One region of the Shewanella goraebulensis genome, then DNA from elsewhere that is predicted to be linked to it. Evidence: predicted binding sites of a transcription regulator. Region 1 holds the regulator's gene; each other region holds the start of a gene.
The links. Region 1 encodes MetJ, which represses methionine synthesis genes. Its sites were predicted from a motif close to TAGACGTCTAGACGTCTA; they were not measured.
Positions count from the first base shown of each region.

Region 2: a site for MetJ is predicted at 3,660-3,677, ahead of msrA (peptide-methionine (S)-S-oxide reductase MsrA). Genes of this name have one in related genera too.
Region 3: a site for MetJ is predicted at 3,122-3,139, ahead of metH (methionine synthase). Genes of this name have one in related genera too.

Region 1 is NZ_CP126972.1:820,176-828,170, reverse strand. Features, by position in the region: gene QPX86_RS03430 (bifunctional aspartate kinase/homoserine dehydrogenase II) at 1-274, opposite strand, end outside; gene metB (cystathionine gamma-synthase) at 464-1,624, opposite strand; gene metJ (met regulon transcriptional regulator MetJ) at 1,846-2,163, shown strand; gene QPX86_RS03415 (sulfite exporter TauE/SafE family protein) at 2,296-3,036, shown strand; gene QPX86_RS03410 (conjugal transfer protein TraF) at 3,205-4,431, opposite strand; gene QPX86_RS03405 (LysR family transcriptional regulator) at 4,553-5,461, opposite strand; gene QPX86_RS03400 (SDR family oxidoreductase) at 5,655-6,374, shown strand; gene QPX86_RS03395 (c-type cytochrome) at 6,792-7,121, shown strand; gene QPX86_RS03390 (DUF3373 domain-containing protein) at 7,284-7,995, shown strand, end outside.
Region 2 is NZ_CP126972.1:2,472,217-2,480,211, reverse strand. Features, by position in the region: gene thrS (threonine--tRNA ligase) at 1-78, shown strand, start outside; gene infC (translation initiation factor IF-3) at 82-624, shown strand; gene rpmI (50S ribosomal protein L35) at 713-907, shown strand; gene rplT (50S ribosomal protein L20) at 926-1,285, shown strand; gene QPX86_RS10410 (GNAT family N-acetyltransferase) at 1,405-1,977, shown strand; gene trxB (thioredoxin-disulfide reductase) at 2,060-3,010, opposite strand; gene msrA (peptide-methionine (S)-S-oxide reductase MsrA) at 3,168-3,647, opposite strand; gene astE (succinylglutamate desuccinylase) at 3,822-4,853, shown strand; gene QPX86_RS10390 (thiamine pyrophosphate-dependent dehydrogenase E1 component subunit alpha) at 5,003-6,181, shown strand; gene QPX86_RS10385 (alpha-ketoacid dehydrogenase subunit beta) at 6,184-7,161, shown strand; gene QPX86_RS10380 (dihydrolipoyllysine-residue acetyltransferase) at 7,171-7,995, shown strand, end outside.
Region 3 is NZ_CP126972.1:3,820,538-3,828,532, reverse strand. Features, by position in the region: gene metH (methionine synthase) at 1-2,920, opposite strand, end outside; gene QPX86_RS16245 (histidine phosphatase family protein) at 3,456-4,262, shown strand; gene QPX86_RS16240 (ABC transporter ATP-binding protein) at 4,659-5,480, shown strand; gene QPX86_RS16235 (FecCD family ABC transporter permease) at 5,477-6,598, shown strand; gene cobT (nicotinate-nucleotide--dimethylbenzimidazole phosphoribosyltransferase) at 6,603-7,670, shown strand; gene QPX86_RS16225 (adenosylcobinamide-GDP ribazoletransferase) at 7,728-7,995, shown strand, end outside.

The DNA.
Region 1 (7,995 bases):
GTTCGCGTAAATCCCGAGCTTGCTCATTGGAAAGTAACTGTTCAATAAGGTTTTGCTGATAACTTACCAGCACTTGCAGTTCTTCTTGCCAAAGTTCGCCTGCTTCTCTTAGCGACAATAACTTATACAAAAAGTTAGTACTTTTACCCGCAGCTGACACAACGACTAAATCATCACAATTGCCATGAGTCAGCAAAATATGTGCGACGCGGCGATAGCAATCAGCATCAGCTAAACTTGAACCACCAAACTTATGTAAATGACTGCGGGTCATTTGTAACTCCTTAAACCACTTCAAACTACCACGCAAACTTAGCATGGCGGCAATAAAATCTTACTTGTTCAACTCAAGACTGTTTAACGATTCTCTCGCCTAAAATGCTGCTTCAGCAGCTAACCCAGCTTGAATATCGGTAACCAAATCTTACTTGTTCAACTTAAGACTGTTTAACGACGCTCTCGACTAAAGTTCTGCTACAGCAGCTAACCCAGCTTGAATATCGGTAACCAAATCTTCAGCATCTTCAATACCGACAGATAGTCTCAATAATGTATCTTTAATACCAGCTTCATAGCGGGCTTCTGGCACCATTGCTCTATGGGTCATGGTTGCAGGTACGGCAACTAAGCTTTCCACTCCGCCTAAGCTTTCAGCAACACTGAAAATCGACAAGGCACCTAAAAATGCCACCACTTCAGCTTCGCCACCTTTAAGTTCAAAACTTAACATAGCGCCAAAGCCTTTTTGTTGTTTGGCTGCAATATCGTGACCTGGATGGTCTTTTAAGCCTGGGTAGTAGACTTTCTCAACAACATTACTTGCTTGTAGTACCTCAATCACCCGTTGAGCATTAGTTTGATGCTCACGAATACGCACTGCAAGGGTGCGAATACCGCGTAGGGTTAAGTAACTATCAAAAGCTGAACCGGTCAGGCCTAATGTGTTAGACCACCAATGCAGTAATTCGCCAAGCTCTGCATCTTTAGCAACGACTGCGCCACCAACCACATCGCTGTGACCATTAATGTATTTAGTGGTTGAATGCATCACAATGTCTGCGCCTAGTTCTAATGGCTGCTGTAATATAGGTGAAAGGAACGTGTTATCAACCACTACTAGCGCATCAACCTCATGGCTTGCTGCCACAATTGCTTCAATGTCTACCACTCGTAATAAAGGGTTGGAAGGTGTTTCTAACCAAACCATTTTTGGCTTTTTAGCAATGGCATCAGCCAGTGCTTTTTCGTCTGTTTGATCAACAACGACTAATTTAAATTGACCTTTGCTGGCAAGATTAGTGAACAGTCGGTAACTGCCACCGTAACAATCGTGGGGAACCACAATTAAATCTTCTGGCCCCAATAAACTGGTAACTAAGGTTATCGCCGCCATACCTGTGCATGTCACTACACCAGTCGCACCATGTTCAAGCTTGGCAATTGCCTCACCTAACACGCAACGAGTCGGGTTGCCAGAACGGCTATAGTCAAACTCTCTTGGGTTTGTGTGTCCATCGAACGAGTAATTGGTCGAAAGATAAATCGGCGGGACTACTGCGCCATATTGAGTATCTGATTCGATACCTTGGCGAACGGCAAGTGTAGCAGCACGATGTTTGGTCATAATAAGCTCCTAAAGATTGACACACTAAAATAAAACAGCAAAGAGATGTCTAGATGGCTAAATGTACCTAAGCTAAATCTGATCGTCAACACAAATTAGACGTTTAGACGTCTAAACATAAAGAAATCTATTTGCTTTCGTTATAGAATAGCAGCAATAATTTGACTGTAATAAATAAGCAGTTAAAATCTGCCACGAATCTATCGTATAAAGGTGAGTTAATGACTGAATGGAATGGCGACTATATCAGCCCATATGCCGAACATGGCAAAAAAAATGAACAAGTTAAAAAAATCACGGTATCGATTCCTTTAAAAGTATTAAAAGTATTGACCGATGAGCGTACTCGCCGTCAGGTGAATAACTTGCGTCATGCGACCAACAGTGAGCTTTTATGTGAAGCATTTTTACACGCATACACTGGTCAGCCACTGCCAAATGATGATGACTTATCTAAAGAAGGCCCTGACAGCATCCCTAGTGAAGCAAAAGCATTAATGGATCAAATGGGTATTGAATGGGAAGACTTAGACGACTAAGTTAAGCTGTAACTAAATGAATCTTGAGCTTATGTTCCGATGTAAGCCCCATTAGTTTAGTTCACCCACATCGCCATATTACCCAATGTAATATGGCGATTTCTGAGTCACCTCGTACTCATAGAGAAGTATATGGCATTTATCGATCCGCAAACCTTGATGCTTGCATCGGTTATTATATTTCTTGGCGCATTAACCCAAGGCCTTATCGGCTTTGGTTTAGCGGTTGTTGCAAGTCCCCTGCTTTATATTATTGACCCTCAACTCGTCCCAGTACCAGTTATTGCCTGTGGGTTTTCCATTGCCTTTTTGACCTTGCTACGGGAACGCACTTCGCTACAATTTAATGGTCTGCAATATGCTTTGATTGGGCGTATTCCAGGTGGGTTTCTCGGCGCTGCCTTACTGGTATTTGCCCCGCAATCAGTATTAGGTCTCGCCATTGCCTTTATTGTTGCTTCAGCAGTCATTCTCAGTTTTTACAAAATTACCGCCCCCGTTAATCGTATAACCTTATTTATTGCTGGAGTGCTATCGGGGGTTTTTGGCAATATAGCCGCAATTGGTGGTCCACCATTGGCTATTCTATTAGCTGGAAAAGACGCGCCACAATTTCGCGCAGCATTGTCTATTTTCTTTGTATTCAGTTCGATGATAGCTATGGTGATTCTGGTCATTGTTGGCTTGGTTGAAACCAAACATGTTTGGCTGTCATTAATGCTATTACCATCGGTATTTTTAGGCAGCTACGTGGCAGGAAAACTTAGCAATAAAGTCGACAAACAGAAAACGCGCATGGCAACGCTTGTATTATGTGGATTGAGCGCCTTAGTGTTAACCATAAAATCATTAATCGAACTCTTTGCGAGCTAAAACAATAACCTTTAAATTGAGTAAGCCGCAAAAATTGAATAAATCGTATAGATTAAATGTAAAGCGTAAAGGTTGATTTAGTTGATTTAGTTGATTTAGCGACATTGAAGTAAGCAGAGGTTAATGCAATCACAAAGATGTTACACCAAAACAGATGCTAGAAAATGGCTAGAAATGATAAGAGGTTTGAAGCACAGCGCCTATGGCATCATCTTCGCCATAGCTACCACTCATATCAAGCTTAAAAGCCTGACCAATGGCAAAACCAGTACCAAAAGAGTAAATATCAACATTATTATCTTTTAGGTCATGACGATACCCCATACGCAAAGACAACCAATTTGTTGCTTTTACTTCACCGCCAACTCGCCAATATTGCACCGCATCAAGTTCTTTAAAACGAGTCTGGTCTACCAAATCAATATCTGTGGTTAGGGTCACTGACGCCCAATCATATGCGGCTCCAGCTGTTATAAGCGGCTCAACTTGATAATGAAATTCACGCCCTTGTGACTCAACTGTTTTAACGGATTTACTGAATACATTTCGCGCAGATAACCCAACGGTCAAAGCATCCATTGGCTCAAAAGCGACACCAATGTCGAGATTAAATAAATTCTCATCATTGCGATATTTATCATCGTCAAAATCATCGGCATCAAAGTTATTGGCATTGACAGAGTAGTGGTACGTATCTATACGCTGAAACTTAGGTGAAATCCCCACTCTTACTGGCATATTTACGATCGATAATGGGAAACTTAATGCCACGCCAAAGTCAGTGACTCCACCCGCCAGCACCACGCCTTGAGAGTCTAAGTCAGTGATTTCCGTTGGCGGATTAAGCGGGTCAAGTGTACTCAAGGTATCTATATCTGATTGAGCAATATCCGCAACCCCAACAGCATCTAGGTAGCTTTTATAAAACACCGCCATAGGCAGATACTCATTAGGGATAACAAAAGCTGCGCCAATGCCAGCAGATACATTGGCGGTATTGCCTTTTAGTGACTCCAAATCAACAACTAAGTCATCTCGAAAGGTTTCAACGTCACTGGAATCACCGCTATTAATTGCAGCTTCAAGACCATCATAAGAGTCTTGCAGCGAATCAAATTTATCAATCATATTATCGCTATCAGCACCTTCGGCGCCAACGGCTGGCAGCAATAAAGAAAACGCTTGCGTCTTCTTTATTTCTTCATTGGTATAGGTGGCATGCGGAGTAAGAATGGCCAATAAAGCAGGGTTAATAAAACTTGCGCCAACCCGGTTAGATGCAGCAACACCAGTACCACCCATACTGTCGCTGCGAGCTTCAAAATAAAGCCCGCTAGCTTGCACATTACTGGCAAGCATGAACAAACAGAAAGGTAGCGCTAGCCTTTTTAGCATCCATCATTTCCCTATTTTTATTGTTATATAAAGATAGTAGAAATATTAAAAAATGTGATGTTAATCACTTAGCAGCAAACCAGTAAAACAGAGTCTTTTGTCTGTCTCTAAAAAGATCTATCTATAAATCAGGCAGATAAGTTTTAAATTTTTCATGGGTAAATTGTATAAATTTTTTTAAACGTTCAGGTTGAAATTTATCTTTATGATAAAGCACATAAAACGGCGTATCTGGTATGTGCCAATCACTAAATACCTCGACTAATTCATTGGTTCGAATTTCTTCAGAGCAATACAAATACGGCAACCTAACTATGCCGTTACCCGCTAACGCACTGATTTTCATCGCGCGGCCATTTTTACATCTAAAGCTACCTTTAATCGCTACTTCTACGCCGTCTTTGTTTGAGCTTAGTTGCTCAAAACGCCAGTGATTTATTGAACCTACGATACAAGCATGCTTATTGAGTTGGTTCGGGTGTGTCGGCTGTCCATATTTTCCAAGATATGCAGGTGATGCTAAGGTGCAGTTTTTTATATCCATCAACTTTCTGGCAATAAGGCCCGAGTCTGCCAATTCGCCCATTCTAAACACCGCATCAAAATGATCTTCAATCAAATCCACTCGTTGACTGCTAAAATCCAAGTCGATAGTGATATCAGGGTAGAGTTGGATAAAGTCATTGACCAACTTCACGATAATTTCTTCGCCTAAAATCCCTCCCACACAATTAATATAAATATTGCCTTTAAGACGTTCCGCACTATCTACTGTGGTAGCCACAGCTTGCTCAATTTGATGTAACGCTTGCTGGCATTGTTGTAAAAATAGCTCGCCCTGATCTGTCAATCGTTGCGTTCTGGTGGTGCGAATAATCAGACTGACACCTAGAAATGTTTCTAAACTCAATAATTGTTTAGATAAGTGCGAGCGTGAACAGCCCAATACTTCTGCAGCTTGAGTAAAGTTACCTTGCTCTGCAATCACCACAAAAGCACGGATATCTACTAAATTTATTTCTGTATTCATTTAACACTCAATATCCATTTGCAGGTAAGACGGTAACAGTTCTGCTGTATCCATCGTCTATATACGTCAATGACTCACCGCTAACGCTGGCGCATTAGAAGCCATATGTAAACAATTATGTTCTTTATTGATTATATATCAACAATAAAAAGCTCACTATAATTCTCGCAACTTACAAACAGAGGTCGACATAATGAAACAACTTATCGTAATTACAGGCGCATCTTCAGGTATTGGTGCAGCAATGGCTAAAGCATTTAGTGCAAAAGGCCACCCTCTATTATTGCTGGCTCGTCGCATTGAACCAATGCAGGCGCTACAACTAGAAAACAGCTTATCAATCAGTGTTGATGTGACTGACGCTACAGCAATGAAGCAAGCTATTGCCACTGCAGAAGAAAAATTTGGACCAGTGGGCTGCTTAATTAACAATGCTGGTGTGATGTTACTAGGCCAAGCTGATGTTCAAGAACCTGCTGAATGGAGCCAAATGCTCAACGTCAATGTGATGGGCGTTTTGAATGGTATTCACTGTGTACTTGCTGATATGAAAGCCCGCAAAACAGGTACCATTATCAATGTAAGCTCTATTGCAGGTCGTAAAACGTTCCCGAATCACGCAGCATACTGTGCGACAAAATTTGCAGTACACGCACTAACTGAGAACATTCGCGAAGAAGTCGCAATGGATGATGTACGTATGGTCACTATCGCTCCTGGTGCAGTTGAAACAGAGCTATTGAGCCATACCACCAACCAAGACATTAAAGATGGTTACGCAGACTGGAAAGAAGTAATGGGCGGTGTATTAGCTGCTGAACATATTGCTGAGACAGCTGTATTTGCTTACGAAATGCCACAAAATGTTTGTGTTCGTGAAATCGTTTTAGCTCCAACTCGTCAGCAACCATAAGAGCTTACCGACAACATCAATAGACACATTAATCAATGTGCACTGTAACTAAAACAGTGCACACTTTCTGCTGCATCCTTCCCCACATTTACTTTTATGCAACCACCAAGTATCACTTTAGAGATAGTTAAATATTAAAAGTGTGATCTAAAACCTGCCTTCAAAAGCGATAGCAAGCATTAAACAATACTCCCCCCTCTTAATAAAAAAGAAAATACCCTTTATTTATCAACAACAAAAACACACAGACCTCAATACATTAGATTTTTATCAATGATATTTTTATCAATTAGATTTTTATGATTTACTTGATCAAACTCAACAATTCCTTTTTTGACAACTGTTAAATTTAATAACAAGCCAGATACATAAATATCTAAGCCCATTAACTCAGTACAAAGTAAGACAAAGGAAATGATGATGAAAAAAATAAATAAAATACTCGTATGTGTCACCCTCGCTTTATGTTTTGGATCACAAGTTCAAGCTGCTGATGGAGGTAATCCTAAAAAAGGCAAACACCTCTATAAAAAAGAGTGCAAGGCTTGTCATGGCGTAGGCGATGAAGGTGGAGAGATAACCCCAATGAGCAAGACTATGAGCCAATGGGACCGTTTTTTTAAGCGTAATAAACACAAAGCAAAAGCTGAAGTATTCAATGCCTTGGATGAACAAGAACTATTAGATATCCAACAGTTCCTATATGACCATGCAGCGGATTCAGACCAACCACAAACCTGTGGTTAGGTAACCCAGTTAGACTGTAAAACACTTCTAATTCAATAAATTAATGAAAAAATGGGAATTATCTCAGGGCTTCATGCTGCCTAAATTTAGCAAAACTGAGGATTTCCAACATCAATCGAAGGCAGTTTATGTAAGAGCTGCTCATTCGAAAGGAGAGATGTTATGCGTACTCTAATTTCACTATTAGTTGCTAATGCTTTGATGTTATCAGCAAGCGCTTATGCTAATGATGTTGATATACAAAGAGATAGTCTTAATAAAACCGATGCACAAAAAATAGCAGAGCTTAAACAACAGCTTGTCGATATCAATGATGAACTTGATGATATCAACAACCGAGTCGATAAAAATGAGCGTCACACAGCATTAGATAGAATAGAAATCACTGGCGACTTTAGAACTAAAGTTCATTCACTTCACTACCAAGATGTCACTTGGAACCCTGCTATTAATGTCGACTTTAACGATTTTGGTGCCAAGGCGATGGCAGGCGAGTTTGGAATGCCCGATGATGCTAACTCACCATTGGCAAAAATGATGGCGGCTAACCCCAACTTAGCGACAGCTTTTCAAAATGGACAACTTCAAGGCAACATGCCTTACGTATTGTCGCCCAAGTCCGTACAAGATATTGATAACGACCTATATTACACCACTCGTTTAAGACTGAACCTTAAAGCCAAAGTATGGGACAACGTCAGCTTTGCTGGTCGTCTGAGTATGTTTAAGAACTGGGGAGATTCAACGGGAGTACAAGTGTTTGACTCTTGGCGGTCGTTTACTATGGATGGCACCAATAGCGGCAACCCAAGCGGCGACTGGCTAAGAGTTGAACGCGCCTATTTTGATTGGAAAAATATTAATGGTTCACCAC
Region 2 (7,995 bases), 1.7 Mb from region 1:
AAGATGAAAATCAATGATTTCGCTGCCAAGATACAAGAACAAATTTCTAGCCGTAGTCTATTATTGTTGGAGGAATAGGTCATAAAGATCAAGAGAGCAGCAGGGCGACAGCCAGCCCCTAATCGTATTAACGATGAAATCACTGGCGTACCAGAAGTTCGTTTATCGGATATCAATGGTGAGGCAGTTGGAATCGTTAGTATTTCACAGGCACAGGAATTAGCTGATGAAGCAGGTGTAGACCTGGTTGAAATCAGTCCTAATGCTGAGCCACCTGTCTGTCGCATAATGGACTACGGTAAGTTCCTTTTTGATAAGGCTAAAGCCCAAAAGGAACAAAAAAAGAAGCAGAAACAGGTCCAGCTGAAGGAAATAAAATTCCGTCCTGGCACTGATGAAAACGACTATCAGGTAAAACTACGCAACCTGATTCGTTTTCTTGAAGATGGGGACAAAGCGAAAATTACGCTGCGTTTCCGTGGTCGCGAAATGGCACACCAAAGCCTAGGTATGGATCTTTTGAACCGTATCAAAGCAGATTTGGAAACATATGCTGTTGTTGAATCTTTCCCGAAAATGGAAGGTCGACAAGCAGTTATGGTCCTCGCACCTAAAAAGAAATAGTAGGGCAACCCACTAAAAAGTAGCAAAGTCCTTTTGAGGATTTTGCTCGCCTTACGTTTTATTAATGTCCCAATGCGGAGTTTTAGCAATGCCTAAAATGAAAACAGATAAGGGTGTTCAAAAGCGCTTCAGAAAAACCGCTAATGGTTTCAAGCGTAAACAAGCACACTTACGTCATATTTTGACAAAGAAGAGCACTAAGCGTAAACGTCACTTACGTGCTAAATGTTTAGTTGCAAAGTCTGATGTGCCAGCAATCGCACGTCAACTACCATACGCTTAATTAAAGGAGATATGAACAATGCCTAGAGTTAAGCGTGGTGTAACCGCTCGTGCTCGTCACAAGAAAGTACTTAAATTAGCCAAAGGTTATTACGGAGCTCGCTCTCGTACTTACCGCGTTGCTGTTCAAGCAGTAACTAAAGCTGGTCAATATGCTTACCGTGACCGTCGTCAAAAGAAACGTCAATTCCGTCAACTTTGGATTGCACGTATCAATGCGGCTTCTCGTCAAAATGGTCTTTCTTATAGTCGTTTCATTAACGGCCTTAAAAAAGCATCTATCGAAATCGATCGTAAGATTTTGGCTGACATCGCTGTATTCGACAAAGTTGTATTTACAACTTTAGTTGAAAAAGCAAAAGAAGCTTTAGCTAAGTAATTAGTTAAAATGCTTTAAAAAAGGAGCCTTAGGGTTCCTTTTTTTATGCCTATCATTTATTTTTAAGTATGCCGTACTGTCTCACATTATAAAAACGTCATTATTAACGGAATAATTTTATGACTGTAATCTCAACTTCCCGCCTTAATATCTCACTCATGTCACTTAATGATGCTGATTTGCTTTTTGAATTAGATCAGGACCCAGCCGTTATGAAATATATCAATGGCGGTAGAAAAACATCACGCCAAGAAATTGAACAAGTATTTATTCCACGACTTGCAAGTTACTTAAATCCTGAAAAGTGTTGGGGCTTGTGGAAAGTGTTTAATAAAGAGGATAATTTTATGGGTTGGATTTTAATAAGACCAATGGACTTCTTTACTGATAAACCACAGTTTAAAAATTTAGAGATAGGTTGGCGTTTTAAGCAAACTGCATGGGGGAAGGGATTTGCTACAGAAAGTGCAAAAGCAGTTATTGAGCATATTGTTAAGCAACACCCTGACGTTATTAGATTTTCAGCGATTGCTGATGAACTTAACTCTGCATCAATTAGTATTATGAAAAAACTTGGTATGCAATATATAGAAACAATTTTACACCCAGATGTAGAAGGGGATGTCGATGTGGTTCTATATTCAAAGTACTTAAATCTTACAAATAACGCAGGCAATAAAAAAGCCAGCTAATGCCGGCTTTAATCTTATTTAGTTTAATTATGTTCGGCTAAATGAAACTATTCATGCCTCTAATATTAAACTTAGAATAATCTTACTGTGCATCTAAAAATCGTTCAGCATCTAGTGCGGCCATACAGCCTGAACCTGCTGAAGTGATTGCTTGACGATAATGTTGATCCATTACGTCTCCACAAGCATAAATTCCTTCTACACTTGTTTGCGTTGCATTACCTTGTAGACCACTGTTAACAGTGATATAGCCGTAATTCATATCAAGCTGACCATCAAAAATTCCCGTATTTGGACTGTGACCGATGGCAATGAATACACCAGCAACTTCTAAAGACGAAATTGCGCCGTCTTTAGTGCTCTTCATATTCAAGCCAGTAACACCCATATTATCACCTGTCACTTCATCAAGAGTTTGATCTAAGTGAAGGATAATATTTCCGTTTGCTACTTTGTCCATTAGTCGATTAATTAAAATTTTCTCTGAGCGGAATGTATCACGGCGGTGAATTAAGTGAACTTCTGATGCAATGTTACTTAAGTAAAGTGCTTCTTCAACTGCGGTGTTACCGCCGCCAACTACGGCAACTTTTTGGTTACGGTAGAAGAAACCATCACAAGTTGCACAAGCTGAAACACCACGCCCCATGAATGCTTCTTCAGAAGGTAAGCCTAAATATTTGGCTGATGCGCCAGTTGCAATAATCAATGCATCACAAGTAAATTCGCCATTATCGCCTTTCAATTTATAAGGACGTTCGCTGAAATCAACTTCATTGATATGATCGAAAATGATTTCAGTATCGAATTTTTCTGCGTGTTGCTGCATTCTTTCCATTAACGCAGGGCCAGTTAAGCCTTCAGCATCACCAGGCCAGTTTTCAACTTCAGTCGTCGTGGTTAATTGACCACCTTGTTGCATACCGGTAATCATAACTGGCTTTAAATTAGCACGAGCAGCATAAACTGCGGCAGTATAACCAGCAGGACCTGAACCTAAGATAAGTAGGTTAATATGACGAGTTTGACTCATTATTGTATTTCTCCGTATTCATGCCTTTAGCAATTTGCATGGATTGTAGGGAATTTAAAGGATGGGGTAAAGCGCAGAAGAGTCTAAGATATAGATTGTATTAATCGATTCTGTAAATAAAAGGCACCTTTAAAAGTGCCTTAACTGTGTTCATATTTTAGTAGCTTATGTGACAGCTAGGTAAGTCGTTCTTTTCTAGATAGTTTTGGTGGTATTCTTCTGCTTGATGAAATTGTTGTAACGGCACAATTTCAGTTACAATTTGGCGCACTCCCCATTTACCACTCTCTGTGAGTTGCTGTTTTGAAAATTGTGCAAGTTGTTGTTGATTTTCATCATGAAAAAATATGGCACTTCTATACTGATGACCTACATCATCACCTTGTTTGTTCAAGGTAGTAGGGTTGTGGTTTTGCCAAAAAACAGCTAGCAAGGTTTCATAAGAAACAACCTTTTCGTCAAACTCTATTTGAACGACTTCAGCATGACCTGTTTGACCTTCTTTAACTTCTTGGTAGGTTTGAAACTGATCTTTACCACCCATATAACCACATTTTGCATCAAGAACGCCTTCTACCTGTTTAAAAAAGTATTCAACACCCCAAAAACAGCCTGCACCAAATGTCGCTAATGTCATAATATATCCATAAAGAAGTCTAGATGGCTAAAATTATATTAAATCTGAAACAGAATGCAAGTAAAGATTTACACTATGGTAATTGTCTCTTAACGTTAGCTTCCCTCAGTTGTGTTAGAATCAACACTTGTTATTGAAACCAAATCAGTTTTAACCGTCTTTCAAGGAGTCTTCGTGTTTCAACAATTAATGGATGAAAAAGATTTTCTAGCTTTTACTTTAGCTAACATCGATAAGCACATACCCCAGCACAGTTTCACCTTATCTAATCAAACAACAGTAAAAATAATAGATAACGGTGTCATTAGTTTTACACCGTATGCTGGTTCTACCAAAGATATCGTATTGTCGTGTGCGGTTCATGGAAATGAGACTGCGCCGATTGAAATTTGTAATGAACTTATTCAAGCATTGCTAGAAGAAAAAATACAAACTGTGCATCGCGTTTTGTTTTTAATCGGTAACCCTGAATCAATTTTAACGGAGACACGATTTGTAGAAGAAAATATGAATCGTCTATTTAGCGGCGCTCATTCAATGGGTGAGGGCTTATGTAACAAAGAAAGAATACGAGCTAAAAATCTAGAGGATTATGTACGTGACTTTTTCGTAGACAATAAAACCTCTCAACGTATTCATTACGATTTACATACTGCGATAAAGCCATCTAAACACGAGAAATTCGCAATTTACCCTTTTAGACCAGGTAGAAGTTTCAGTCAGCAACAAATTATGTTTTTAGCAGGCTGCGATGTGGATACTATTTTGTTCCATCATGAGCCTACAACAACATTTAGCTATTATTCTTCAGAGCAGTTCCAAGCTGACGCATTTACCGTTGAATTGGGTAAGGTAATGCCTTTCGGTCAAAACGATATGAAGAAGTTCGCTAACACTCGTAAAATGATGAATCAATTGATAACTCAACATAATATTGAGTTAGAAGCATTCGATAGTAACAAAGTTAATTTGTATAAAGTTTCTCGTTCAGTCAATAAACACTTCGATGATTTTAGTTTCTCTTTTCCTAAATCGACTGTGAACTTTACTGGTTTCGAACAAGGGCAGACTTTAGCTACAGAAGGTGGCCAAGAAATTGTGATTGAATACCCGTATGAAGCTATCGTTTTTCCAAATGAAAATGTACCTGTAGGACAGCGCACGGTATTATGTTTGATACCAGCGCCTAACGAAGATATTCAGTAATATGTAAAGCTAGATATACATAATTAGTGAAAGGTTATTCACCAGATAGAATGAACATTAGTTGATCGCAAGTTTACGTTAACGTAATGTTCGTTCGCATATAATAATTAAGCTTTATTTTATAAGGCCTCACATAATAAGAGCACAATATGAGCAACGCACCACTGAATAATGAAACAGTGCATCGTGTCAGCTTCTTAGACAAAGCTTCCTTGCACATTCCTATTTTAAAAATTCTGCAAGCAGATGGCACCACTTACGAAAATGCTGTTATGCCAGTCATTGGTAAAGCATTAGCAGAGAAAATTCATGATACTTGTGTTTTTACACGCGTATTAGACGAGCGCATGCTCAGTGCTCAAAGACAAGGCCGTATCAGTTTCTACATGACTTGTACTGGTGAAGAAGCATCTATTATAGGTAGCACTGCAGCATTAGATGATGGAGACGTTATCTTAGCTCAGTACCGTGAACATGCTTCTTTACGTTACCGTGGATTCACTACTGAACAATTTATGAATCAAATGTTCAGTAATGAAAAAGATTTAGGTAAAGGCCGTCAAATGCCAATTCATTACGGTAGTAATGAACTCAATTACCAAACAATTTCATCACCACTTGCCACTCAAATCCCGCAAGCAACAGGTGTTGCACATGCATTTAAGTTACAAGGAAAACGTAACGTAGCCATTTGTTATTTTGGTGAGGGCGCTGCTTCAGAAGGTGACTTCCACGCGGGCCTAAATATGGCTGCAGTACTTAAATCACCGACCATCTTCTTTTGTCGAAATAATGGATATGCCATCTCTACACCAACAGAAGAACAATTTGCAGGTAATGGTATTGCTAGTCGTGGCGTAGGTTACGGTATGCATACAATACGTGTGGACGGAAATGACATGTTGGCTGTACTTGCAGCGACGCAGCAAGCTCGTGCTCACGCTCTTGAGCATAACGCACCTGTGTTGATAGAAGCGATGACTTATCGTTTAGGTGCACACTCATCATCTGATGACCCATCTGGTTACCGCTCTAAAGAAGAAGAGGCGAAGTGGGAGCAACATGACCCAGTTAAGCGCTTTAAACTTTGGATGATTAATAAAGATTGGCTAAACGAAGCAGATGATGCTGCACGTTATGAGAAATACCGTGAAGAAGTACTTAGCGCCGTTAAGGTAGCAGAAAAAGTACCTTTACCGCACATAGATGGTTTGATTACAGACGTATTGGATAAGCCTACACCTGTCTTAGAAAAGCAGCTTGCAGAGCTAAAACAACATATTAAAAAATATCCGAAGTCTTATCCTAAAAGCGCAGGGAGAATATAATTGTGGCTGAAATGAATATGTTACACGCCATCAATGATGCACTAGCCATTGCAATGACTGCTGATGAAAGAATGGTAGTTTTTGGTGAAGATGTGGGTCATTTTGGCGGCGTTTTCCGCGCAACTTCAGGCTTACAGGAAAAGTTCGGCCGTGAACGTTGTTTTAATACGCCACTCACCGAACAAGGTATTGCAGGTTTTGCTAACGGACTTGCTTCCAATGGCATGACAGCCGTTGCTGAAATTCAATTTGCAGATTATATCTTTCCAGCATTTGACCAAATAGTGAATGAAACCGCAAAGTTCAGATACCGCAGTGGCAATCAGTTCAATGTTGGTGGTTTAACATTCAGAACCCCATATGGCGGTGGTATAGCAGGTGGTCATTACCACTCGCAATCGCCAGAAGCTTACTTTACACAAACACCTGGTTTAAAGGTGGTTATTCCTCGTAACCCAGAGCAAGCTAAAGGGTTATTATTAGCTTCGATCCGCGATCCTAATCCGGTTATTTTCTTTGAACCTAAACGCCTATACCGCGCATCTGTAGGTGAAGTTCCTGCAGGTGACTTTGAAATTGAAATTGGTAAAGCAGAAGTAGTTAAGGCAGGTAATAATATAACATTACTTGGATGGGGCGCTCAGATGGAGATACTTGAAAAAGCAGCTAAGATGGCTGAAAAAGATGGTATTTCATGTGAAATTGTCGATTTAAGAACCCTTGCTCCTTGGGATATTGATACTGTAGCTACGTCAGTCAAGAAAACAGGCCGTTTATTGATTAACCATGAAGCGCCTTTAACGGGTGGTTTTGCAGGTGAAATAGCAGCGACAATACAAGAAGAGTGCTTCTTACATTTAGAATCTCCAATTAGTCGTGTTTGTGGTTTAGATACACCTTATCCGCTCATTCTTGAAAAAGAATATATGCCTGATGAACTTAAAACCTATGAAGCGATTAAAGCTTCAGTCAATTTCTAGGAGCAAGATATGATTAAAGATTTTATTTTGCCTGACATTGGCGAAGGCGTAGTGGAATGTGAACTTGTTGATTGGATGGTAAAAGAAGGCGATGTTGTCGTTGAAGACCAGCCAATTGCTGACGTAATGACAGATAAAGCATTAGTACAAATTCCTGCACCTCACGCAGGTGTTATCACTAAACTTTATTATGCCAAAGGTGAAATTGCGCAAGTCCACGCTCCTTTGTACGCGGTAGAACTAGATGCAACATCAGCTATTACAACGGAAACGGAAACTGAATCAGTTGCAGACCCTGCTCAAGTAGTCAGTCAACCAACTACAAACGCTAATTCTAATGCTAATGCTATCGAAGAGTTTTTATTACCTGATATTGGTGAAGGTATTGTCGAGTGTGAATTAGTTGAATGGTTAGTCGCAGAAGGCGAGATGGTTGTTGAAGACCAACCTATTGCAGATGTGATGACTGATAAGGCGCTTGTTCAAATACCTGCGATTAAAAACGGTAAAATTGTTAAACTACATTACCGTAAAGGTCAGCTTGCAAAAGTACATGAACCGTTATTCGCTATTGAAGTGGAATCAACTGCGCATGCGACTGAAGTAACTCAATTGGTTAATGAAGCAAATACTGAAACAACAACGTCTGTCTCGGCTGAACCAGTGGCACAAGGTAAAGCTTTAGCCAGTCCCGCTGTACGCCGTTTAGCACGTAGTTTAGATATCAATATTGCCAACGTGCCTGGCACAGGTAAGAGCGGCCGAGTCTATAAAGAAGATGTTGAAAACTTTGCCAATGGTAAAACTGCAACTAAGCCAGTAGCATCTCAATTA
Region 3 (7,995 bases), 1.9 Mb from region 1:
AAATATCAGGAAAACGACCGTGCAGTTCCCAGCTTCTAAAAAACGGTGTCCAGTCGATACGATCCACTAGGTCTTCTAATGGATAGTCATCAAACACTTGGCGACCTAATACATTAGGCTTGAATGGTGTATGGTTTTGCCAATCATGCTGACAGCGGTTTTCGCGGGCTGCTTCAATAGGCACGATGGTTTTGCGTTTAGTTTGTGATAAGCGCTTTTCACGCATGATGTCGTATTCTTCATAAGCGGCATCAATGGTGGCTTGGCGGGTGTCGTTATTAATTAATTTTGACACCATAGGTACTGCGCGTGAGGCATCGGCAATATAAATGGCGCCATGGGGATAGTGGGGCGCAATTTTCACCGCGGTGTGAATTTTTGAACAAGTTGCACCGCCAATAATGGCTGGAATGGTTAAACCTTCACGGTGGAAAGTTTTCACGTTATGTACCATTTCATCAAGGCTTGGGGTGATAAGGCCTGACATACCGATAATATCGATATCGTGCTCTTTTACCGCTTCAAGGATTTTATCAACGGCGACCATGACACCTAAATCAACCACTTCATAACCGTTACAAGCCAGTACGACGCCGACGATGTTTTTGCCGATATCATGCACATCGCCTTTTACCGTGACCATCAAAATACGGCCATTAGACTGGCCTTCTACTTTTTCGGCTTCAATGTATGGATTAAGGTAAGCCACGGCTTTTTTCATGACTCGGGCTGATTTAACCACTTGTGGCAAAAACATTTTACCAGCGCCAAATAAGTCGCCAACCACGTTCATGCCATTCATTAATGGCCCTTCAATCACATCTAATGGGCGAGTGGCTTGCAGCCTTGCTTCTTCGGTATCGTCATCAATAAATTCTGTAATACCTTTTACCAGCGCGTGGGATAAACGTTCTTCTACTGGCCAGCTGCGCCATGCTAAATCTTCTTTTTTAGCGGCTTGCTTGCCGTCGCCGCGGAATTTCTCAGCAACATCAAGCAGCTGCTCAGTATTGGTTGAATCTACAACTGGACAAGGTAAGTTTTGAACCACGTTCTCAACTTTTTCTTTAAGCTCTGGGTCGATATCGTCATAAATCGCCAATTGCCCAGCGTTAACAATACCCATGTCCATACCAGCTTGAATCGCATGATATAAAAACACCGCATGAATGGCTTCACGTACAGGGTTATTGCCTCGGAACGAGAACGATACGTTAGACACACCACCTGAAATCATTGCATAGGGTAGCGTTGATTTGATGTCTTTAATCGATTCAATAAAGTCGACGGCATAGTTATCATGCTCATCAATACCTGTAGCAATGGCAAAAATATTGGGGTCGAAAATAATGTCTTCTGGCGGAAAGCCCACCACATCAACAAGCACACGGTATGCGCGAGTACAAATCTCGGTTTTACGGGCTCGAGTGTCGGCTTGGCCGTCTTCATCAAATGCCATCACAATGGCTGCAGCGCCATAGCGTTTAACTAAAGTCGCTTGCTTAATAAAGGCTTCTTCACCTTCTTTCATCGAAATTGAGTTAACGATGGACTTACCTTGAACGCACTTAAGACCTGCTTCAATCACGTCCCATTTTGATGAGTCAATCATGATAGGCACACGTGAGATATCAGGCTCTGAGGCGATTAAGTTCAAAAACTTTTTCATCGACTCTGCGCCATCTAGCATGCCTTCATCCATGTTGACGTCGATGATTTGGGCGCCGTTTTCAACTTGCTCGCGCACCACATCTAGCGCTTCTTCAAATTTCTCTTCTTTGATTAATCTAAGGAACTTGGCAGAACCTGTCACGTTGGCGCGTTCGCCGACGTTAACAAACAACGAGTCGCCATCAATGGTTAATGGCTCTAATCCTGAAAGGCGACAAGCCACTGGAATATCAGGTATTTGACGAGGTTGGTGATTAATCACTGATTCGCGAATGGTATTGATATGATCTGGTGTACTACCACAACAGCCACCAACGATATTAAGCATGCCTTCGCGCGCCCACTCGCTAATGACTTCAGCCATTTCTTCAGGAGTTTCATCATAGCCACCAAATTCGTTTGGTAAGCCTGCGTTAGGGTGAGCAGAAACAAAACATTCTGAGATACGTGATAATTCTTCAACGTATGGACGCAGCTCTTTTGGACCTAACGCACAGTTAAGGCCAATCGACAGCGGTTTAATGTGACGTAGTGAGTTGTAAAAACCTTCGGTAGTTTGTCCGGTAAGGGTTCGGCCTGATGCATCGGTAATGGTGCCAGAAATCATCACGGGTAGGCGATCGCCCAAGTCATCAAAGACTTTTTCGATAGCAAATAAAGCGGCTTTAGCGTTAAGGGTATCAAAGATGGTTTCGACCATGATGATATCTGCGCCGCCTTCAATTAACGCATTAGTAGACTCAACATACGCATCAACTAACTCATCAAAGCTAACATTACGAAAACTTGGATCATTTACATCAGGGCTGATTGAGCAGGTTCGGTTGGTTGGGCCTAAAACACCGGCAACATAACGTGGGCTACCCGTTTGTGCTGCCACTTCATCAGCAGCTTCGCGGGCAACGCGAGCACCTTCAAGATTAATTTCGGCAGATAACGATTGCATGTCGTAATCGGCCATAGCAATAGTGGTGGCGTTAAATGTATTGGTTTCAATGATGTCTGCGCCAGACAGCATGTACTTGGTATGAATGTCTTTAATGATTTGACGTTGGCTTAACACCAACATGTCATTGTTACCTTTAACATCGCAATGCCAATCTTTAAAACGTTCACCGCGGTAATCTGCTTCTTCCAATTTGTAGTCTTGGATCATGGTGCCCATAGCGCCATCAAGAATCACAATACGTTCATTTAGCGTATTGGTAAGTTGTTCTAGAACCTGACTGTAGGAAGTCGACTTCGTCATATCGGATTACCTTTATTGCAATATTTAATTGGTGCTATTGGCCAATCAATTGAGTGATGAAGCAGTGCGATTAATAAAAATAGCATACCTTTATTTGGTAAATAAAAGGCGGCTTATAATGAAAATCCCTGCAAAAATATTCAGCCCCAATCTCATCTCTAATCTTATCTTTATGATGGGTTAGATATTTGTTTGGACATTTAAACGTATAGACGTCCATAATACGTTTAAATAGATTGTAAGAGCAAGGGCATAACAGAAGTAAGCGGACTACAAATTTGAATTCTGTGTCTTTGAAATCTTTATAATCGCTGATTTTACCAAGTAGACTGTATTATTACGAAGATGAAATGTCGGCAAGTTGCTGATGAAAATAGTGATTTTTCTTGTCACTTTGATTGCAATAGTTACTGCTATTGCTGATAGCTAATGCTGTGAGAACAATACAGCGAGCTAATACTTACAGCTATTACTTATAGCTAATGCTTAACGTTAAGTGTTTCCAAGAGAATGTTTGAAAAGGTGAGTCGTTGAGATGAAACAGGCCAAATTGATATTACTTCGCCATGGTCAGTGCGAGGGCGGTGATATTCTACGGGGAAAAACAGATGTTACCTTATCGCCGCTAGGTTGGGCGAATATGGAAACTGCTCTTAAAAATCTGGATTTGGTTCGCCAAGCTCCGTCTCTTTCAATCTATAGCTCACCTTTACTGCGCTGTCGTCAATTTGCCGAAGAAACGGTCGCTGACATTAATCAGTCAGGTTTGTTCGCGCTTAACTTATCTGAGCAAGTTGCTAAATCAACTACTGTCCCCCCCCTGGAAATAAAGCTCATGCCAGAGTTTCAAGAAATTGATTTTGGTGATTGGGATGGGCAAACCTTTGATGCTTTATATCAAAATGATCCGAAGGCGTTAGATTTATACTGGGACAATCCGTGGGGAAATACGCCGCCTAAGGGTGAGCCAATGACGGAATTTGAAGCCAGAGTCACAAGCGGACTTACTGAAGTGACTCAGCAGCTGGAGTCTAAGTTGCTGCTGAATCAAAAGCAGCAAGAGTCGATTAAGCTCTCGCAAGAGAATATCGCTACAGCGTTAATCGTCACCCATGGTGGCGTGATAAGGCATATTATTGGTCATATACTTGGTCTTGAACGCTGCAAAGGCCTATATGCGCAATTAGCCATTGATTATGCTGCTAGTGTGGTCATTGATGTGTATTGGCCTGAAGCTCAATCATTAAGTCATAACAGCATTGATGGTAATAGTGTTAATGCTGATAAAAAAGTAGCTAGCGACAAAATTAAACCAGTGTATCGTCTGAATTGGCCAAGTTAAAAAGTTACTTAAAAGGTCATTAACTCAGTGAGATATGTCGTACAATAGTGCGATAAGATTGTCAGCCTGAAATCAGGTTATTTATACAAACAAAATTGCGTTAATTTGTTGCTAAAATCTATCTGTATTAACTCGCAGCAAATGAATAGGGAATCATGGTTCACGTAAGTTCACTTACGATGATTAGCATGAACTGTACCCGCAACTGTAATGTGAAATACACTTAGCTTAAACAGCGTGTTATTTCATAAAGTCAGATACCTAGCGCTATTTTTCTAGCTGTAATCAGCGTTATACAACCTGTGCGGGTGACTCAGGCGGAGTGTGAATGTTTTTAATAAGTACGTCCCTCTTAACGGGCAGAGCTGCATATTTAATGGCTAAGGCGATTAATCTATGAGTTCAAAACTTTCTTCAGCGTTAAGCGTTGAACATCTCAGCTGGTCTGTTGATGATAATCAAATCCTCTCACGGGTGAACTTTGCCTTACAACAAGGTGAAATGCTAGGGCTTATTGGGCCTAATGGCGCAGGTAAATCTAGCTTACTGCGTTGTTTCTATCGTTATATAACCCCAGAACAAGGCCAAGTTAAGTTGTTTGGGCAAAATATTAGCGACTTTACTCAAAAGCAGCTCGCTACCAAAGTGGCAGTGGTCCAGCAAGAAACACCGCACTATTTTGAAATGACTACTGAGCAAATAGTTGCTATGGGATTAACGCCCCATAAAGGCTTGTTCGAATCAGACTCCCAAGCAGACAAACGTCATATTGTCGATGCACTTGAAAAGGTGGGGTTGCAACTAAAAGCCAAACAACAATATGAACAGTTATCGGGTGGCGAAAAACAGCGGGCGTTAATTGCGCGCGCCATTGTGCAACAGCCGCAACTATTGATCCTTGATGAGCCGACAAATCATTTGGATATTCGTTATCAAATTCAAATATTAGAGTTAGTGAGGCAATTAGGTATTAGCGTTATTACCTCGATTCATGATCTGAATTTGGCTAGTGCGGTATGTGACCGTTTGTTGCTATTAGATAAAGGCCAATGCGTGGCGCAGGGGTTACCTGATGAGGTGTTAACCGAAGCGATAATCGGTGATGTTTTTGGTGTTTGCTGTCAGGTATCTAAACATCCTCAACATGGTAAACCTTTGATTACTTATTTTTATGGCTATCAAAGCGAACATTCCCATGACATGGAGAATGGTTCATGACATTGGCAGCCTCATCCATAAAATATAAAGCGTTGATAGTGACAACGGCTTTATTAACCCTGATAACCCCTATAGCTGCTGCGAGTTTCGGTGCAGCTAATATTAGTTTCGAGCAAGTGTTCAGTTTGTTTACTTCATCTATTTTGGGCGTAGACCCAATAAACTCTGACGGCACGAGCGCGATAACTCAGCGAATTGTGTTTGAACTGCGCTTACCACGGATAATGCTGGCCTTTATCGCCGGTGCAGGTTTAGCGTTAGCGGGCAGTGTGTTGCAAACTGTCACCCGAAATCCATTAGCAGATCCCTATTTATTTGGTATAAGTTCTGGTGCCTCTTTTGGCGCTGTTTTAGTGTTGAGCTTTTTTGGTAGCCAAGGGCTAGTACACCAGTGGTTATCGGAGTCAGGCAGTCATTTAGCTAATGCTTTATTGCGTTCTGGCTGGTTTAGCCATGATGCTTGGTGGTCTTGGTCATCCCTTAGTTTGCCAATTGGCGCCTTTATTGGCGCTTGTTTTTCAGTGTTATTGGTATTGTCTTTATCGGGTTTTGGCCGCGCAAGCCAAGTGGAAAGAATGCTGTTATCGGGTGTGGCTACCTCGTTTATGTTTGGCGCACTCACCAGTTTAGTCTTGTATTTTTCAAGCCCTCAAGCGGCGGCATCTGTATTGTTTTGGAGTCTAGGCAGTTTTGCGAAAGCGAGCTGGCAAGGGCTGGTTATACCTGCTGTAGTCGTAAGCAGTAGTATATTGATTATTCTGGCATTTAAGCGTCAAGTTATTGCCATACAAGCAGGAGATGAAACTGCACATTCCTTAGGTGTTAACGTCTCGAAATTACGTTTATATATGTTGATTTTGTGCTCGTTAATTACTGCGGTATTAGTCGCAAGTTGTGGCGGTATTGGCTTTGTGGGGCTAATGATCCCTCATACCGTAAGGTTACTGTTTCCTGGGCAACAACCCATTTTAACCACCGCACTCGTCGGTGGATTATTTATGGTGTGGATTGATGTATTCGCCCGTTGTTTACTTGCCAATCAAGAATTACCAGTGGGGATAATCACAGCTGCAATTGGTAGTGTGTTCTTCTTATTTGTTTTACGCCATCGTCGATAAGACGCTGTTTTGGAGTATAAAAATGTTTGCAGTAGATCCTATTAACCATCATATCGATGAACAGATCCAACATAAAATAAACCAAAAAACTAAGCCTCTAGGGGCTTTAGGCCTATTAGAAACACTGGCAACGCAAATTGCTAAAGTGCAGTTTGCTAAACAATTTAATGGCAGACACAAATTGTTTATTAAGCAGCCTGCCATGTTGGTATTTGCTGGTGACCATGGAATTGCTGCTCACGGTGTGTCTATCGCACCAAGTGAAGTTACCAAACAAATGGTGGCAAACTTTGCATCTGGCGGTGCGGCAATTAATGTCTTTTGTCGTCAAATGGGCTTAAACCTTGAAGTGATTGACTGCGGAATGTTAACTCCAAGTGATCATCCAAGTGTCACTAATCATCGATTGGGTTCAGGCACACAAGCTATTCACCAAAAGCCTGCCATGAGTTTATTGTCGGTTAAAGATGGTTTTAGTTATGCCAATGAAGTGGTGCAACGTCATTATGACTCTGGCTGTAATTTAATTGCCCTTGGCGAGATGGGGATTGGTAATACGTCTTCAGCCGCTGCTGTTATGGCTGCATTATTAAAGCTTAATGTGAAAGACTGCGTTGGCCGCGGCACTGGTATTAACGATGAAGCTTTTGCGTTGAAAACTGAATTATTAACTGTAGCGATGAACTTACATCGAAGTAAACTCAATGACCCAGTAAATATCTTGGCGTGTTTGGGGGGCTTTGAAATTGTGCAAATGACCGGAGCAATTTTAGCTGCTGCCGAGAAAAGAATGTTAGTGGTGATTGATGGCTTTATTGCAACTGCTGCCGCTTTAGCTGCCGTTGCATTGCACCCAGATGCACGTGGATATTTGATTTTTGCTCATCAGTCTGATGAGCAAGGCCATGTAAAAATGCTTGAAGCATTAGATGCCAAGCCAGTTCTATCACTTGGTTTAAGACTAGGTGAGGGCACAGGCGCAGCGCTTGCACTGCCAATTATTGAAGCTTCGGTAAATTTCTACAATGAAATGGCCAGCTTTGAAAATGCAGGTGTGAGCAATGTGGTTTAGAAATAACATTTTTAAGCTTACCCGCTAGCGATAAGTAAACTCATCAAGGATTAACACATGTCTCATGATCCGCAAACTGGCGCATTTTTAAATCTGGGCTGGCTCAGAAAACAGTTAAACCTGCTGTTAATCGCGGTTAGTTTTTTTACGCGGATCCCAATTCCTGCTTGGGTTGAATTTGATAGCGATAAACTTAATAAAGCCAGTCGCTATTTTGGCGTTGTTGGAGTTATTGTTGGCGCTGCTAGTGCTTTGGTATTTTGGTTAACTCAGTTTATTTTCCCCAACAGTGTGGCAGTGATCTTAGCCATTATCACTGGCGTAT